4 regions of the Kitasatospora sp. NPDC059722 genome follow, and region 3 is predicted to be linked to each of the others. Evidence: riboswitches for the same ligand, from Rfam matches in the RefSeq annotation. Region 3 holds a riboswitch; each other region holds the start of a gene.
The links. A riboswitch is a leader RNA that binds a small molecule or an ion and turns the genes downstream of it on or off. The one in region 3 is predicted to bind cyclic di-AMP.
Positions count from the first base shown of each region.

Region 1: it holds a riboswitch for cyclic di-AMP, as region 3 does, so the genes downstream of both, ACFV4F_RS34860 (transglycosylase family protein) here and ACFV4F_RS25155 (M23 family metallopeptidase) in region 3, are expected to answer to the same signal.
Region 2: it holds a riboswitch for cyclic di-AMP, as region 3 does, so the genes downstream of both, ACFV4F_RS00380 (hypothetical protein) here and ACFV4F_RS25155 (M23 family metallopeptidase) in region 3, are expected to answer to the same signal.
Region 4: it holds a riboswitch for cyclic di-AMP, as region 3 does, so the genes downstream of both, ACFV4F_RS15880 (NlpC/P60 family protein) here and ACFV4F_RS25155 (M23 family metallopeptidase) in region 3, are expected to answer to the same signal.

Region 1 covers NZ_JBHWGD010000084.1:8,728-12,901, forward strand. Annotated here, with positions in the region: gene eno (phosphopyruvate hydratase) at 1-835, opposite strand, end outside; gene ACFV4F_RS34860 (transglycosylase family protein) at 1,090-2,019, opposite strand; cyclic di-AMP (ydaO/yuaA leader) riboswitch at 2,025-2,193, opposite strand; gene ACFV4F_RS34865 (cytochrome P450) at 2,404-3,687, opposite strand; gene ACFV4F_RS34870 (SDR family NAD(P)-dependent oxidoreductase) at 3,954-4,174, shown strand, end outside.
Region 2 covers NZ_JBHWGD010000001.1:88,059-92,232, forward strand. Annotated here, with positions in the region: gene ACFV4F_RS00370 (IclR family transcriptional regulator) at 1-165, shown strand, start outside; gene ACFV4F_RS00375 (hypothetical protein) at 443-934, shown strand; gene ACFV4F_RS00380 (hypothetical protein) at 957-2,252, opposite strand; cyclic di-AMP (ydaO/yuaA leader) riboswitch at 2,254-2,426, opposite strand; gene ACFV4F_RS00385 (MoaF N-terminal domain-containing protein) at 2,912-3,241, shown strand; gene ACFV4F_RS00390 (alpha/beta hydrolase) at 3,361-4,174, opposite strand, start outside.
Region 3 covers NZ_JBHWGD010000042.1:21,560-25,733, forward strand. Annotated here, with positions in the region: gene ACFV4F_RS25145 (GNAT family N-acetyltransferase) at 8-658, opposite strand; gene ACFV4F_RS25150 (hypothetical protein) at 701-1,630, shown strand; gene ACFV4F_RS25155 (M23 family metallopeptidase) at 1,688-2,521, opposite strand; cyclic di-AMP (ydaO/yuaA leader) riboswitch at 2,534-2,692, opposite strand; gene ACFV4F_RS25160 (YiaA/YiaB family inner membrane protein) at 2,945-3,235, shown strand; gene ACFV4F_RS25165 (alpha/beta fold hydrolase) at 3,379-4,174, shown strand, end outside.
Region 4 covers NZ_JBHWGD010000020.1:60,766-64,939, reverse strand. Annotated here, with positions in the region: gene ACFV4F_RS15890 (NYN domain-containing protein) at 1-237, shown strand, start outside; gene ACFV4F_RS15885 (NlpC/P60 family protein) at 438-1,475, shown strand; cyclic di-AMP (ydaO/yuaA leader) riboswitch at 1,824-1,977, shown strand; gene ACFV4F_RS15880 (NlpC/P60 family protein) at 1,988-3,112, shown strand; gene ACFV4F_RS15875 (NlpC/P60 family protein) at 3,340-4,174, shown strand, end outside.

The sequences.
Region 1 (4,174 bases), on a different contig from region 3:
GCGGGTAGGCGGCGACGAGCCCGGCGTAGTACTCGATGAGCTCCGCGGCCGAGAGGGCCTTGCCCTCGAACTGGTAGGCGCCGTCCTGGTAGAACTCGGAGGCGGCGACGTCCAGGGCCAGCGCGATGTCGCGGCCGGGCACGTAGCCGGCCTTCTGGATGGCCTCGGTGATGAGGTCCAGGGCCTCGCGGTTGCTGTCCAGGTTCGGCGCGAAGCCGCCCTCGTCGCCGAGGCCGGTGGACAGGCCGCGCTCCTTCAGGACGCCCTTGAGGGTGTGGTAGACCTCGACGCCCCAGCGGACGGCCTCGGAGAAGGACTCCGCGCCGATCGGGGCGATCATGAACTCCTGGATGTCGACGTTGGAGTCCGCGTGCGAGCCGCCGTTGAGGATGTTCATCATCGGGACCGGCAGGACGTGCGCGTTCGGGCCGCCCAGGTAGCGGAACAGCGGCAGGTCGCTCGCCTCGGAGGCGGCGTGCGCGACGGCCAGCGAGACGCCCAGGATGGCGTTGGCGCCGAGCGAGGACTTGTCCGGGGTGGCGTCCAGGTCGAGCATGGCCTGGTCGATCAGGCGCTGCTCGGTGGCGTCGTAGCCGACCAGCTCCGGGCCGATCTGCTCGATGACGGCCAGGACGGCCTTCTCCACGCCCTTGCCGAAGTAGCGGTTCTTGTCACCGTCGCGGAGCTCCAGCGCCTCGAAGGCGCCGGTGGAGGCACCCGACGGGACAGCGGCACGACCGGTGCTGCCGTCGTCGAGGCCGACCTCGACCTCGACCGTGGGGTTGCCACGCGAGTCGAGGATCTCACGGGCTACGACGACATCGATGGACGGCACGAGGCATCTCCTTGCGGAAGCAGGGTCCCGCTGACCAGTGGTGCGGCCGGCGGGATGATTGCGGAGTCGTTACGACCAGAGCCTAACCGCACGTGGTCCCGGGGCCACGCCGACCTCGGTCCCGTCTCAGCGTGTGGCCGGGCTACTTACCGGTAGTTCACCTGGGCTCCCCGGGAAAAGGGGCGGAAGCGGACGAAGGGGGCCGATCCGGGGTCGGCCCCCTCCGTGGCGTGTCGCACCGGTTCCGGCCGGCGTCAGCCGAGGTGCAGCACCTGGCCGGGCAGGATCAGGTTCGGGTCGCCGCCGACGGTGCCGCGGTTGCCGTCGTAGACCGACTGCCAGCCGCCGTGCACACCCTGGGCGGACGCGATGCTCGACAGCGTGTCACCGGCGTGGACGGTGTAGTCGTGGCCGCCCTGCGGGGCGACGGCAGCGCGCGGGGCCTGCTGCTGCGGCTGGGCGTACTGCTGCTGGACCTGCTGCTGGGCGTACTGCTGCTGAGCGGCCTGCTGCTGGGCCTGGCCCGCGTACTGCTGGTAGACGCCCTGGTGGCTGGTCCAGTACCAGGTGCCGTTGTTCTGGTACCAGTACACCTTCGCGTCGGCGTCCCAGCCGGCCTTGCCGGAGAAGCCCGGGGCCTGCGGCTGCTGCTGGGCCTGCTGCGTGTGCTGCTGGTACTGCTGCTGGGCGGGCTTCTGAGCCGGCTTCGGCTGGGCCGGCTTCGCCGCGGGCTGCTGCTGCGCCGGCTGGGAGTGCTGCTGCGCGGCGGGCTTGGCGTCGGAGGTGTCGACGGCGGCGGGGGCGCCGCCCTTCGACAGGCCGGCCTTCTTCGAGCAGACCGGCCAGGCGCCCGGACCCTGCGAGGCCAGGACCTTCTCGGCCACCGCGATCTGCTGGCCCTTGGAGGCCTGGTTGGCCTGCGCCGCGTACGCGGTGCCGCCGAAGGCCTTCCAGGTGCTGGAGGTGAACTGCAGGCCGCCGTAGAAGCCGTTGCCGGTGTTGATGCCCCAGTCGCCGCCGCTCTCGCACTGGGCGACGGAGTCCCAGGCGGAGGCCGGGGCGGCGGAGGCGCCGGTGGCGGTGAGGATCGGCATCGCGAGTCCGACGCCGGCCACTCCGGCGACGGCGATGGCCTTCTCGGTCTGGGTGCGACGGCGGTGACGACCGGTTCCAACGAACAGCATGAAGGGGTCCCTCTCCGCACGCCTGCGAGGTGAGCTGTCGGGTTCGGACCGGGAGGTGGCCCGGCCGCCGTCTGCGGAAACGATTCCGCTCGGGCGGCTTCACCCCAAGCCGTGGAGGAACGGCAACAAACCTGGTTCCCCCGCCCCTGCCCAGGGTTCTGGTCGGTTTCCCGTGGCGCGGCGGGCAGGACTCGGCGTTCCGCACTCGGGGTCCGCAGCTGCGAACTCCAGGGAGAGTAGACAGATCCTCAGACCAATCACAAGCTCATATCGCAGACATCACACAGAAATTACGGCACGTGGTCGATCGCCTACCAACGGCGGCTGTTTGTCCGGATTGATGGGTGTTCATACGGCCGATCCGTACCGGTTCGCGACGTCCCGTCAGTGTGTCGGAGCGTCGGGAAGCGCGTGCGGTGAACGGCTCTCGGGACTGAATTCGACCGGAAGTTCGCGCAATCCGCGCATGATCAGGCCACCGCGCCACCGCAGGTTCTCCGGGCTTTCCGCCAGCGCGATATCGGGCAGCCGGGACAACAGCGTGGCCAGCGCCGACCGGCCTTCGAGCCTGGCCAGCGGGGCGCCGATGCAGTAGTGGATGCCGTGCCCGAAACCCAGGTGCGGGTTGTCCGCCCGGGCCAGGTCCAGGGTGTTCTCGTCCGAGAACCTGGCCGGATCCCGGTCCGCCGCCGCCAGCACCACGAGCACCGGGTCGCCGACCGGGATGTCCACCCCGCCGATGGTCAGCGGGTGGGTCGCGAACCGCCACGTCGCCAGCTCCACCGGACCGTCGTAGCGCAGGAGTTCCTCGATCCCGGTCTCCAGCAGCGCCGTCTCGCCCCGCGCCACCGACTCCTGCAGCAGGCGGCGCTGCTCCGGGTTGCGCAGCAGCGCGTACGTCCCGTTGCCGATCAGGTTGACGGTCGTCTCGAAGCCGGCGAACAGGAGGATGAACGCCATCGCGGCGGCCTCGTTCTCGGTGAGGTGCTCGCCGTGGTCGCTCGCCCGGATCAGGCCCGAGATCAGGTCGTCCCCGAGGTCCGCCCGCTTGCGGTGGATCAGCTCCAGCAGGTACGCCCGCATCCGCTTCACCGCCCGCCCCACGCCGCCGCGTTGGCCGCCCCCGTGGCGGATCATCATGCCGGCCCAGTCGCGGAAGTCGTCCTGGTCCTCGGCCGGCACGCCGAGCATGTCGCAGATCGCGTAGATGGGGAGCGGGAACGCGAACTCGTGGATGAGGTCCGCCGAACCGCGCTGCGCGAAGCCGTCGATCAGGCGGTCGGTGAGCTGCTGCACCCGCGGCTCGAACTCGGCCACCCGGCGCGGCGTGAACGCCTTCGAGACCAGGCGGCGCAGCCGGGTGTGGTCCGGCGGGTCGATGTTCAGCAGGTGCGTCATCAGGTCCGCCTGCCGCTCCCCCGGGATCCCGACCCGGCCGGTGCGGTGCGCCTGCTCGCTGTGGTGCGCCGGGTTCTTCGACAGCCGGCCGTCCGCCAGCGCCTGCCGCGCGTCCGCGTACCGCGTCACCAGCCAGGCGTCCACCCCGCTCGGCAGCGTGGTGCGGTGCACCGGGGCGTGCTCGCGCAGCCACGCGTACGCCGGGTACGGGTCGGCGGCGAACTCCCACGTGAAGAGCGGCGGGCGGGCGGCGTCGGGCTGAACTGGCATGGGACGACCGTATCCGGTGGGTCGGGGGCACCCCGCCATCTACGGTGAGTGACCGGATCGTCAACGGCCCGCGGACCGTTCCTCAACGCCCCGCGAACGGCCCGTGGACAGTGCGTGGACGGGTTTTGGACAGCTCTTGGACGGTGGGCAGGCGTGAGCCTGGTCACCTGAGGGGTAACCCCTGTTGCGGAGGGTCAGGACCTGCCTACGATCCTCGGCAGAAATCGTGGGCGTCAGTGCGGACCGCCCACAGGGAGGAGCGCACCATGCGGGTCACCGGGGCAGTCGTCGTCATCGCGGTACTCGACGGCGGGTCGGGAGCCGACCTCGCCCGCCGGTTCACCGCGGCCGGCGCCGCCGGAGTGCTGATCGCCGACCAGCGGGCCGGCGTCGCCGAGGACCTCGCCGGCGAACTCGACCGGCCCGGCTGCCCCGTCGTCGGCGTCGGCGGGGACGTCCGCCGCCCCAGCGACGTCGCCGCGCTCGT
Region 2 (4,174 bases), on a different contig from region 3:
CGCTGCATCGCGCTCGCCGTCCCGGGCGCGCCGACGCCGACGGCGCTGTCGGTCTCCGGCCCCGAGGCCCGCATCCGGGCGCTGGAGCAGCAGGACGGCGCGGCCTCGCTCGTCCCGGTGATGCACAAGATCGCGGCCCGGCTCGGGCAGGTCCTCGCACCCTGATGGGTGGTCAGTTGAGGTGTCATGCGCAGGAAGTCGGACTGGTCGACTTCCTGCGCACGCGTTCCTCCGTTCGAGCGGACGGAGGGCGGGGCGCGGCGACGGCCGCCCGCCGCTCGGCCACCCTGGTGCGGACGCGGCCCGCGACAGCGCAGGCGGCCGGAGCACGAGGGCATGGTGAACGGCGATGGAGCGCAGGCGCAAGAGGCTTCGCGGCAGGACGGGGAACGCGACACGGAGCGGGACGTGGCTGACGGTGGCCGTGGCGGCAGGCTGTGCGGTGGCGACGCTGACCGCCGTCCCGTCGTGGGCCGGGCAGCGGCCCGACCCCCGTCCGGCAGTGCAGCTCGCGCCGGAGAGCCGGGCCGCGGCGCTGTCCGACTCCGACCTGGAGGTCGTCCGGCTCGACCCCAGCCCCGCGCCGCCCGGCGGCACCACGACCGTGCACGCCTTCGTCGCCAACCTCGGCCCGGACACCACCGCCTCGCCCTTCACCGTGATCGTCACCCTGCCGGAGGAGGTGACGGCCGTGGGCCCGTACTTCCCCGAGAACTGCGAGGCGTTCCTGGGCCGCGAGGTGCGCTGCACCTTCGGCCCCGGCCTGCCCGAGGGACGCAGCGCGACCGCGCTCGTCACGGTGCGGATCTCCCCCATGGCGCATACGGGCCTGCTGACCGGCGGGAAGGTCACGGTGATCAGCCCGGACGACCGGCACCCGCGCAACAACCGGCAGCCGTTCGACATCAGGGTCGTCGAGACGGCTGCCGGTTGAGGTCCGCTACGGCCGGTGACGGCTACCGGTACACGCGGACGTAGTCGGCGGCGAAGGTGATCGGGGCGGTCCCCTGCGGCGCGGGGTGGTACTGCCCCGCGCACACCGACAGGTTGAGGATCAGGTACGCCGAGAAGTTCGCGCCGACGCCCTTGCCGTCCGAGAACACCTTCACGCCGTTGACGTACCAGTCCACCGAGGTGGCGCCGTAGTACGTGCCGATGGTCACCCACTGGTCCTTCGCGACGGCGCTCGCGTTGGTGTAGTAGTCGAAGTTGCCCGGGTTGACGTGGTTGGTCAGCTCCAGGAGGTTCGGGTTGTCGGGGTGGTACTCGAAGGAGTCGACCTCCCCGTTGCCGTTCTTCCAGGTCCACAGGGCCGGCCAGGCGCCGGAGCCGGCCGGCAGCTTGACCCGGGTCTCGGCGTAGTCGCCGGTCTTGACCTGGAAGCCCTCGCTGGAGCCCTCGGTGGTGAGGAAGCCGGTGTTCCAGGACTGCTTGCCGTTCTCCAGCGTGTTGCTGCCGGGGGTGGCGGTGAAGGTGGCGACGCCGTTGGCCACGCTGACGTTGTTCGGGTCCAGCCAGTCGAGCTTGTTGTCGTCCGGGTTGTGGTTGCCGTACTTGTACGCGGTGCTCTTGTCGCCGACCCAGCGCTGGCCCCAGTTGATCGGGCCGTTGAACTCGTCGGACCAGGTCAGCGACTTGCCGGCGATCGGGGAGGACGGCGCCGGGGTACTCGGGGTGGCGGTGGCGCTCGGGGTCTGGGTGGGCGTCTGGGTGGGTGCCTGGGTGGGCGTGGGGGTGGGGGTGGGCGTGGCCGACGGGGTGGCCGACGGGGTGGTGGTCGGGGCTGGGGTGCTGGAGACGACGAGCTGCTGCGACGGCAGGTTGTGCCAGGCGCCGCCGAAGTCCTGCCAGAACCCGAACTGGGTGTAGGTGCCGGCCGGCAGGGCGCGCGCGCCACTGGTGAAGGTGTAGCTCCACGGGCAGATCGGCACATTGCTGGCGTTGCCGGGGAAGTCGAGGTTGTTGCCGGCCGCGTCGCGCACGCCGACACCGACGGTCTTGGCGGTGAAGCAGGACGAGGAGTGGACGGTGAGGGTCGCGGTGGCGGCCCGGCCGGCGACCATCGTGGCCGGGGCGAGCCGGTCCTGGGTGACGGTCGGACCGGTGGCGGCCTGGGCGCCGGGCGCGGACTGGAGGCCGAACAGGCCGGCGCCGGTGATGGCGAGCGCGCCGGTGGCGGCGAGGGCGGCGGTGCGGCCGCGGTGGGACGGGCGGGCGTGGCGGGGCGCGGGGCGCCGGGCAGGCTTGTGCATGGGGTGTCCTCTGCGACGCCTGCGAGGTGAGCTGTCGGGTTCGGACTGAGAGGTCGCCCGGCCGCCGGTGGGAACGGCTTCACCCCAAGCCGCGGCCGGCACGCGCGAGGGCGTGCCGGGTCGTGGCGCTGACCTTGGTTCCCCCGCTCCCGTCCGCTGTGGTGCTCGGTTGCCCGCCGTCGGGTGGACGGGACTCGGCGTCCCGGCGGCGGGGTCCGCGAGGGCGGACGCCGTTGCAGGCTAGGCAGTCGGTCCGTGAACGGACAACTCGTCTCGGCCGGTTGTCGCGCAGCTCACAGTCGTGTCGATCAACTACGGTGCGCAGTGGATCAGTTGGCCGGTGTCCCGGCGGGCCGTCGATGATCGGGCGGGCCGGGCGCCGATCCGGACCCCGGCGTCCGGCGCCCCGGCGGGTTCGAGGCGGTCGCGCCCGCCGAGCAGCCGGGCGCCGCCGACCGTCGCGGTGCCGGTGTCGGTGTCGGTGTCACCCGATGGTGGGCGGTGCCCTGGCGGGCCCTGCGTGGTGACGGTGACGGGGGTGCGTCTTCACTGGCAGTGGCGTGCGAGCTCGCCCGATCGGATAAATTGGAGGTCCGACATCCACCGTCGTGCACAAGAGCACCGCGCCCCCTCCCGCAGAGACGAGGAACCGCCGCACCATGACCGCGCCCCTGCCCGCCTTCGCCGGCCGCACCTACCTCTTCCGGGCCGACAACGGCGCGGCCTTCCGCAACGCCTACTCGGCCGACGGCAAGCGGCTGCGCTGGGAGGGCCTCGGCGAGTCGGCGGGCCAGTGGGAGGACGTGGCGCTCCACGTCGCCGAGGTCGCGCCCGAGGTGTACTTCGTCAGCTGGACGGAGCAGAGCGGCATCACCGTCAGCCACGTGATGGACCTGGTCCGGCTGACGGTGCGCGCGTTCTGGACCTTCGAGGGCGAGGGCGGCCGGGTCGGCGAGCTCCACACGGGGACGCTGGAGCGGGTGGCCTGAGGCCGGCCGGTCCGCGAGGCCGGCGACCGTCGGGCTGCGGGAACCGGCCGGCTGCAGCGAGTCGGACCACGGGGACCATCCGGCTGCGGGAACCGGCTGTCAGCCTACGAAGGCCGGCTTCAGGCTGCGGGGGCCGGCTGATTCGGCTGGTTCGGGACCTTGAGGTGCTCGGACAGCCACTCCAGCGAGGACGGCAGCAGCTTGCTCCACGTCTCGAAGTTGTGGCCGCCGGTCTCCAGCATGCTGTACGAGACCTTCATCGGGCCGGGGCTCTGCACCGCGTCGATGAACGCCTCGGTGTCGTGCTTGTAGTCGCCGTCACCCTGCTTCGTGCCCGCCAGCAGAACGGCCGCCTTGGGCTGCGGCAGGTTCTTGAGCCTCCACATCAGGTCGGCCTCGTCCCGGCGCTGCCGGCTGCCGCCGAAGAGGTCGCCGGTGGTCGGGTCCTCGGCGGCACGGTAGTAGCCGGAGAGGGAGACGGCGGTCGGGAAGACCTCCGGGTGGCGCATGGCGAGCTTGACCGCGCAGTAGCCGCCGGTGGAGTTGCCCATGAAGGCCCACGCCTGCGGGTCGGCGGAGACCCGGAAGCTCGCCTGGATCGCCGAGGGGACGTCCTTGGTGAAGTACGTGTCGGACTGCGCGCCACCGGGGATGTCCTCGCACTCGGTGTCCTGCGGGAGGGCGGGCGAGGGACGCATGAGGACCATGACGGTCGGCTGCATCTTCCCCTCCTGGAGCAGCTTGAGCGCCGCGCCCGGGTAGTTGAACCGAGTGATCAGGTTCTCGGCCTGCCCGGGGAAACCGGTGCTGACGATCACGGCCGGGAACTGGCGCTGCGCGTACTCGGGCTGGAAGTACTGCGGCGGCAGGTAGACGTAGCCCTCCGTGGACAGCCGGGTGAGCTTGCCGTCGATCCGGACCTTGCGGATCTCG
Region 3 (4,174 bases):
GGTGGGGTTAACCCCCCGTACCCGCCGTTCCGCTCCCCCGCCACTCGTCGGCGAGGAGCGAGTACAGGTACGAGTCGGACCAGACGCCGCCCTTGAGGACGTCGTGCCGGACCCGGCCCTCCCGCTGGAAGCCGAGCTTCCCGAGCACCCGGACGGAGGCCGCGTTGTCGACGTCCACGGAGGCGGCCAGCCGGTGCAGGCCGAGGTGGTCGAAGGCGAGGACGCACAGCAGCCGGGCGGTCTCGCTCCCGTAGCCGTGCCCCCACGCGTCCCGGCGCAGCACGTACCCGAGCTCGGCCGACCGGTACGGGCCGAGGGTGAGGGCGGCCTGGCCGATCGGCGCGGCGTCCGCCGGGTCGTCGGCTCCGGCGGCGGCTCGGGGTGCGGCGTCGGCTCGGGCTCGGGCGTCGGCTCGGGGTGCGGCGTCGGCGCCGTGGAGGGTGACGGCCAGCCGGTAGGTGTCGCGTTCCTCCTCCATCGCCCCCTCCAGGTAGAGGGCGAGCTGGTCCGCGCAGGCCTCGCGGTCGCGCGGCTCGAACGGGAGGTACCGCGTGACCTCCGGGTCGCCGAAGAGCGCGTGCAGCGCGTCCAGTTCCTCCGGGGTGTGGTGGTACTCGCGGATGGCCAGCCGGGGGCCGGTGAGACGTACGGGGACCATGGCTGCCGACCCTACCCCCGACCAGCGGTTACCGTTCGAGCTATGAACGACGAAGACCTGCGGCTCGCCCCGCGCACCAGGGCCGCCGACCTGCTCGCCTGGGCGGCGGCGGAGGGCCGCACCCCGGTGGCCGAGGCGCCGCTGCGCACGGTGCTGGCGCTGCTGGAGCTGGGCGAGGGCAGGATGCGCGACGGCTGGCCCGAACTGACCTCGGACGCCGTGGAGCACCTGCTGTACGAGCGGCTCCACCTGTACGTCCAGCCCGCCCCCGACGAGGACCCGTTCGCGTACGGCGAGGCCGTCCGGCTGCTGGTCGACCACCAGCGGGCGGCGAAGCGGCTCAACGCCAAGCGGCAGGAGCGGCTGCACGCCGAAGCCGAGTGGCAGGGCGAGGTCGCGGCCGGGCTGCTGCGCCGGGCCGACCTGGTGACGTGGCCCCGGCTGTACGCGGTGCTGCTGCGCGCGCACGGGGTGGACGTCACGGACGGGGCCGCGGTGCGGGACTGGCTCGCCGGGTTCCTCGAACTGGCCGAGGAGGACCGGCTGGACGCGTTCGCCGCGCTGGCCGAGGCCGGGTGGCTGGACGAGCCGGACGAGCAGGGCTGGGGCCCGGGCCGGGTGCTGTCGGTCGGCATGGCCACGGACGGCGCGCGGCGGCTGCTGGAGCAGGGCCTGATGCGGCGCAGCTACCGCAACCTCGCCGAGCTGAACGCGCTGGGGCGCCCGATGCCGGACGAACTGGCCGGGGACTTCGGGCAGTTCGAGGACGCGGCGGTGCAGGCGGCGCTCGCGCTGTGCGGCGAGTGGACGGTGCCGGGGCTGCCGCGGCTGCTGGTCGAGGAGTTCCCGGAGCTCGCGCCGGAGCCGGGGCCGGCGGAGATCGAGGCGTACCTGGCGCAGTTGCCGCAGGCGTCTGAGCCGTCGGAATCGCTGGAATCGCTGGAATCGTCGGAGCCGTCGGAACGGGACTGATGCGGAAGGCCCCGGCCGGCGACGGTCGGGGCCCTTCCTGTTTGCGTTGCGCGGCGGCTAGGGGTTCAGGCCGCGCTGCTGGAGCCAGGTCTCCGGGTCGACCGGGGCGCCGCCGCCCGGGCGGACCTCCAGGTGCAGGTGGGGACCGGTGACGTTGCCGGTGGCGCCGACCTTGCCGATCTGCTGGCCGGAGGTCACCGTGCCGCTGCCCTTGATGATCGAGGAGAGGTGGCAGTACCAGATCTCGGTGCCGTCGGGCAGGGTCTCGACGATGCGGTAGCCGTACGCGCCGGACCAGCCGGCCGAGGTGATCGTGCCCTGGCCGACCGCGAACACGGCGGTGCCGGTGTCGGCGGCGAAGTCCAGGCCGGTGTGCAGGTGCGCCCAGTAGCGGGCGCTCTGGCCGTAGTGGGCGCTCAGGTTGTAGTCGCGCACCGGCAGCGTGAGGGCGGCGGCCTTGGCCTTCTCGGCGTCGTCGGCGGCCTTCTTCGCCTCGGCCTCCTTGGCGGCGGCCTTGGCCTGGGCCTCCTGCGCGGCCTGCACGCGGGCGCTCTCCTCGGCGGCGGTGCGCTGGCCGTCGGCCTGCTGCTGGATGCGGGCGGCGAGCGCGAGGCCGGGGTCTGCGGCGAGAGCGACCGGGGCCTCGTCCGGGGACTCGACGGCGGGCGCGGCGGCCGGGGTCGCGGAGGCGAAGCCGGTGGCGCCCAGGGTGGCGGCGACGGCGGTGACGCCGAGCAGCGGGGAGGCTCCGCGGGTCTGACGCGGCATCCGGTGGCGGTTGGCCTCGGCCTCCGGGGCCGGGAACTCGTCCCCGGCCGGACGGGGGTGGTCGAGGAGCTGGGTACCGGCGGCAGGGCCGGCGGGCTGTGCCGGGGTGTGCGTCGACGCCACGGAGGCGTGCTCCTTTCCTTCCTTCGCGCCTACCGGGTTAGCTGACGGGTTCGGAGCAGGAAGGTCTCCTACGGCCGGGCCGGGGCCCCGCCGATTCACCCCAAGGAACGTGGTTCCCCGGCTCCCTGACCTGCCCGGAGGCCGGCCGGCGGGATTAGGCGACGGCGCACGGTGCCGTCTGGGTACGGCGTTTCGACCGCGCTGCGTTATCAAACGTTAATCCTAGGGCGCCCTGATTCCAAGCCATCCGCCCGGGACGGCCGACAACCGGGCGGGTGCCTTGCGCCCTATGACTGATTTGCGGCTCTTACCCACCCCTGGCACTACTTAACGTGATTGGGCATCACCGAACGACGGCCTGACCAGGCCCGTCTGAGTACTCCTACTCATGTGCGGCGGCCGGACCGCCGCCATCCTGGCGCCATGAACGCACCGATGCAGTCACGCACCACGGCCGCGTACTACCTCCAGGCCGTGCTCTCCTTCGCCCTGTCGGGCACCGCCCTCGCCCTCGGGATCGCCTACCTGCCGGTCGGGGCCTGGACCCGGGCCTTCCTCGGGATCGGCCTGCTCTACACCGTCACCTCCTCCTTCACGCTCGCCAAGGTCATCCGGGACAAGCAGGAGACGAACGAGATCGTCACCCGGGTGGACCAGGCCCGGCTGGAGAAGCTGCTCAGCGAGCACGACCCGTTCAAGGTCGAAGGGACGTGAGGGGGCGGGGTGCCGGTCGGCGCGGACGACCTCCTCACATCGGAGCGGGCCGATAGCTTGACGGCTAAGGCTATTAGCCTTAGCTTTATGGCTATCGGCAGCACCGCCGATGCCACCGCAGCAGCGGACCGAGGAGGCCCACCATGAACGGCACCACCACCCCGGACACCCAGTACCTCGACGTTCCCGGCGGCCGGATCGCCTTCGACGACACCCTGAAGGGCGACGGCACCCCCGTCGTCCTCCTCCCCGGGATGCTCGACAGCCGCCGCTCGTACCGGCACCTCGTCCCGCTGCTCGCCGCCGCCGGCCACCGCGTCATCACCATGGACCTGCGCGGCTTCGGCGAGTCCTCGATCGCCTGGGACGACTACGCGCCGGGCGCCATCGCCGCCGACGTCCTCGCCCTGCTCGACCACCTCGGCATCGAGCGGGCCGTCCTGGCCGGCAGCTCCTACACCGGGGCGACCGTCGTCAAGGTCGCCGGGGACGCGCCCGAGCGGGTCGCCGGGATCGTCCTGATCGACGCCTTCATCGAGAACCTCCCGCAGAACGCCCTCATGCGCGGCGTCGTCCACGCCATGGGGACCGTCGTCATCCACTGGCCCGCGTTCTGGGGCTTCTACCACCGCAAGCTCGCCTACCCGGGCGCCAAGCCGGCCGACTTCGACGCGTACGTGGCCGGGCTCGTCGACGCGCTGCGCACCCCCGGCCGCAGGACCGCCACCCGCGGACACGTCCGCGGCGACTCCTCGCCCGTCGGCTGGACCGCCGCCGTGCGGTGCCCGGCGCTCGTCCTCATGGGCACCAAGGACCCCGACTTCCCGAAGCCGGAGGTCGTCGCCGACCGGCAGACCGCGGCGCTCGGCGCCCGGAAGGTGATGATCGACGGCTCGGGGCACTACCCGATGGCCGACAACCCGCAGGCCGTCGCCGGTG
Region 4 (4,174 bases), on a different contig from region 3:
GACGGGCAGGACCTGGACGTGCCGGTGATCATGGCGCCGCCGCGCGGGGTCCGGGTGCGCTTCAGCCGGACCGGCGAGACGGCGGACGAGCTGATCAGACGCCTGGTGCGGGCCGAGCCGCAGGGCCGTCCGGTCGTGGTGGTCTCCGCCGACCGGGAGGTCGCGGAGGGCGTGCGGAAGGCGGGCGCGCGCCCGGTCGCCTCGGTTCTGCTGCTGAACCGGCTGGCGCGGCCCTGATTCCGTGCCGATGGGGATGACGGCCGCTCAGCGTCCGGTTTGCGGTGATGTGCGGATTCGGTGAAGCGGCGTGGGGGCTCGGAGTTCACGCCTTTGGGGGAGTGGCGCAATGCCTGGATGTTCACTAGGGTCTGGCGTCAAACCTATTTTCCGGATTTCTCACCCGAACCGGTGAGTCCATGGAAGAAGGAGCAGGTCCCTTGGCCTCCCACCGCCGTCCCAAGCAGCCGAGCCGCGCGCGGGTCTCCGTGCTCACCGCTGCTGCTGCGACCGCGGTCGCGCTCTCCGCCCAGGTGGCCGCGCACGCCGCGCCGCAGCCGAACAAGACGGACGTCAAGGCGCAGATCGACGAACTGCAGCAGGAGCAGGAGCAGGCCGCCGAGAAGTACAACGGCGCCAAGGAGCGGGCCGACCAGCTGCGCAAGCAGGCCGACCAGCTCCAGGACCAGGTGGCCCGCGGCCAGGAGCAGATGACCCAGCTTCAGACCGGCCTCGCCGGCGTGGCGGGCGAGCAGTACCGCACCGGCGGCATCGACCCGTCCGTCCAGCTGATGCTCTCCTCCGACCCGAACAACTACCTGGCCAAGGCCTCCAGCGTGCAGCAGGCCACCGCCACCGAGACCGACGCGCTCAAGGGCCTGCTGGACCAGCAGCGCCGCCTGGACCAGGAGAAGGCCGAGGCCGCCGCGGTGCTGGCCTCCCTGGACTCCACCACCAAGGACCTGAACCAGTCCAAGGCGGACGTCAACGCCAAGCTCAAGCAGGCCCAGGACCTCCTCAACTCGCTCAGCGCCTCCGAGCGCGCCGCGCTGAAGGCCCAGCAGGCCCAGGACGACCGCGCCTCGCGCGGCACCGACCGGGTCGACCTGAGCAGCCTGCCGCCGGCCAGCGGCTACGCGGCCGTGGCCGTGGCCAAGGCGATGAGCAAGCAGGGCTCGCCGTACGTGTGGGGTGCCGTCGGCTCCAGCACCTTCGACTGCTCGGGCCTGATGCTCTGGTCGTACGGCCAGGCCGGCGTCTCGCTGCCGCGCACCTCGCAGGAGCAGGGCCACTACGGCACCCGGGTGCCCTCGCTGGACCAGGCCCAGCCCGGCGACCTGGTGATCTACGGTCCCGACATGCACCACGTCGCGATGTACATCGGCAACGGCATGGTGGTGCACGCGCCGCACACCGGCGACGTCGTCAAGGTGATGAAGGCCGACGCGATGCCGATCAACACCATCCGCCGGGTCTGACCCGCCGACACGCCGCGGGCCGACGCGACGGCCCTGTGATCCGCGCCACCTCCCGAGCGGGGGTGGCGCGTTCGCTTGAGCGCGTTTCCCTGCGTTTCGCCGCGTTCGCGTGACAAGTGATCAGCCTTGCGTACTGCCGCGATCACCTTCTGTCATCTTCACAAAAGAACTTGGTTATTCTTCCGCCTTTTTTCTGACAAGGATTTGAACCGATCACGGTTCAGTTACTAGGGTCGTGACCCGGACCACCGCACTGTCGATCGCCCAGCCAGGGTGGCGGCGGTGGTTCCCGCCGAGTTCGTGAAGCAGCGGGACGGGTCGAAGCGACCGTCCGACAGGGGAGCCCAGTGACAGGGGGCGCTGTGGAGCGGAGCCGGGGAACCACGTTCCTCCGGGGTGAATCGGCGCCAGGTCGGCCGGTGGAACGGCCGTGAGGCGTCGTAGGGCATGCTTCCGGCCCGAACCCGTCAGCTCACCCGGTAGGCGGACGTAGGAAGAAGGAGTCCGCCTTCGTGGCGTCCCATCGTCGTCCCAAACCCGCCGGTCGTGCCCGAGTTTCCTTCCTGACCGGAGTTGCCGCGGCAGCCGTCGCCCTCTCCGCGCAGTCCGGCGCCCACGCCGACCCCGCGCCGACCAAGGACCAGGTCAAGGAGCAGGTCGACCAGCTCAACGAGCAGGCCGAGGTGGCGACCGAGCAGTACAACGCCGCCCAGTCCAAGCAGCAGGAGCTGCAGAAGCAGGTCAGCGGCCTGCAGGACCAGGTGGCCCGCCAGCAGGAGCAGGTGACCGACCTCCAGGGCGGCCTCGCCCAGATCGCCGGCGAGCAGTACCGCAACGGGGGCATATCCCCGACCGTCCAGCTGATGTTCTCGTCCAAGCCGGACAACTTCCTCAGCCAGGCCGACGCCCTGAACCAGGCCGGCAGCACCCAGAAGGGTCAGCTGAAGGAGCTCCAGGACCAGCAGCGCAAGCTGGACCAGGACCGCACCGAGGCCCAGGGCAAGCTCGCCGAGCTGGACGCGACCACCCAGCAGCTGAAGGCGTCCAAGGAGCAGATCCAGGGGAAGCTGACGGCCGCCCAGAACCTCTTCAACACCCTGTCCGAGCAGGAGCGCCAGGCCATCAAGGCGGCCGAGGACAAGGCCGCCGCCGATGCCAAGGCCAAGGCCGACGCCGCGAAGGCCCAGCAGGCCGCCGCCGACCGCGCCTCCCGCGACAGCAGCCGCACCGACCTCGGCTCGGCCCCGTCGTCCTCGCCGGTCGCCAAGCCGCCGGCGGCGGGCAGCTCGCGCGGTGCCGCCGCGCTGTCCTACGCCGCCACCAAGATCGGCAGCCCGTACGTCTGGGCCGCCACCGGCCCGAACTCCTTCGACTGCTCGGGCCTGATGGTCTGGGCCTTCGACCAGGCCGGCGTCTCGCTGCCGCGCACCTCGCAGGAGCAGGCCGGCGCCGGGACCCGGATCGGCACGGACCTCTCCCAGGCCCAGCCCGGCGACCTGCTGATCTTCTTCAACGACGCCCACCACGTCGGCATCTACGCCGGCAACGGCCAGGTGCTGCACGCGCCCAAGCCGGGTGCGAGCGTCCGCTACGAGGCGGTCACCAACATGCCGCTCTCGTCCATCGTGCGGGTCTGATTCCCCGCTCGGCTTCCCGCAGGCCCGGCCCTCCTCCCCGGAGGTCCGGGCCTGCGGCGTTTCCTTTCCTCGGACTGGTGTCCGATTCAGGGTCAAATATTCGGGTTGGGAGGGGTTTGGACTCGGTTGCCCGGACTCGCTAACGTCTGCCACCGGACTCCCGCTCCAGGACCGCCCGCTTGGGTGCGGCGGCGGGACCGGTCCGCAGGATTGGAGCAGCCGCCGCCATGCCCGTGCACCGCCGTTCCCAACTGCTCGCCCGTGCGCTGGTGCTGACCGCGGCCGCCACCACCGCCCTGGGCGTCACGACGGGCGGCAGCGCCCAGGCCGCCCCCGGCTCCCCGGACGCGCCCAGCCGCAAGGACGTCAAGGCGCAGGTCGAGCAGCTGTACAACGAGGCCGAACAGGCGTCGGAGAAGTACAACGCCGCGCAGGAGGCCCAGCAGCGGCTCCAGGGCGAGACCACCGTCCTCCAGGGCGAGATCGCCGCCGCCCAGGACCAGCTGAACCAGCTGCGCGGCGACCTCGCCACCGTGGCCGGCGCCGAGTACCGCTCCGGCGGCATGGCGCAGACCGTCCAGCTGATGCTCGCCACCGACCCGGAGGGCTACCTCGCCCGCGCCCGGACCCTCGACCAGGCGACCGAGCGGCAGAACGAGACGCTGCACGAGCTGGTGACCCGTCAGCGCGGGCTCGACCAGCGCCGCACCGAGACCGCCGCCAAGCTCGCCGAGCTGGACCAGGCCCGCCGGACGCTCGCCGACAGCAAGCAGGAGATCCAGCAGCGGCTGGCCAAGGCCCAGCGGCTGCTCAACAGCCTGGGCGCCGCCGAGCGCTCCCGGATGGCCGCGCAGGACGCCCAGGAGGCCGAGCAGCGCGCCACCCGCGGCACCGACCGGCTGGACCTCGGCACCACCCCGCCCGCCTCCGAGCGTGGGGCGGCGGCGCTCGCGGCGGCGGTGCGGATGATCGGGTCGCCGTACGTGTACGGGTCCACCGGCCCCCGCGCGTTCGACTGTTCCGGTCTGATGTACTACAGCTGGCGGCAGGCGGGAGTGAGCC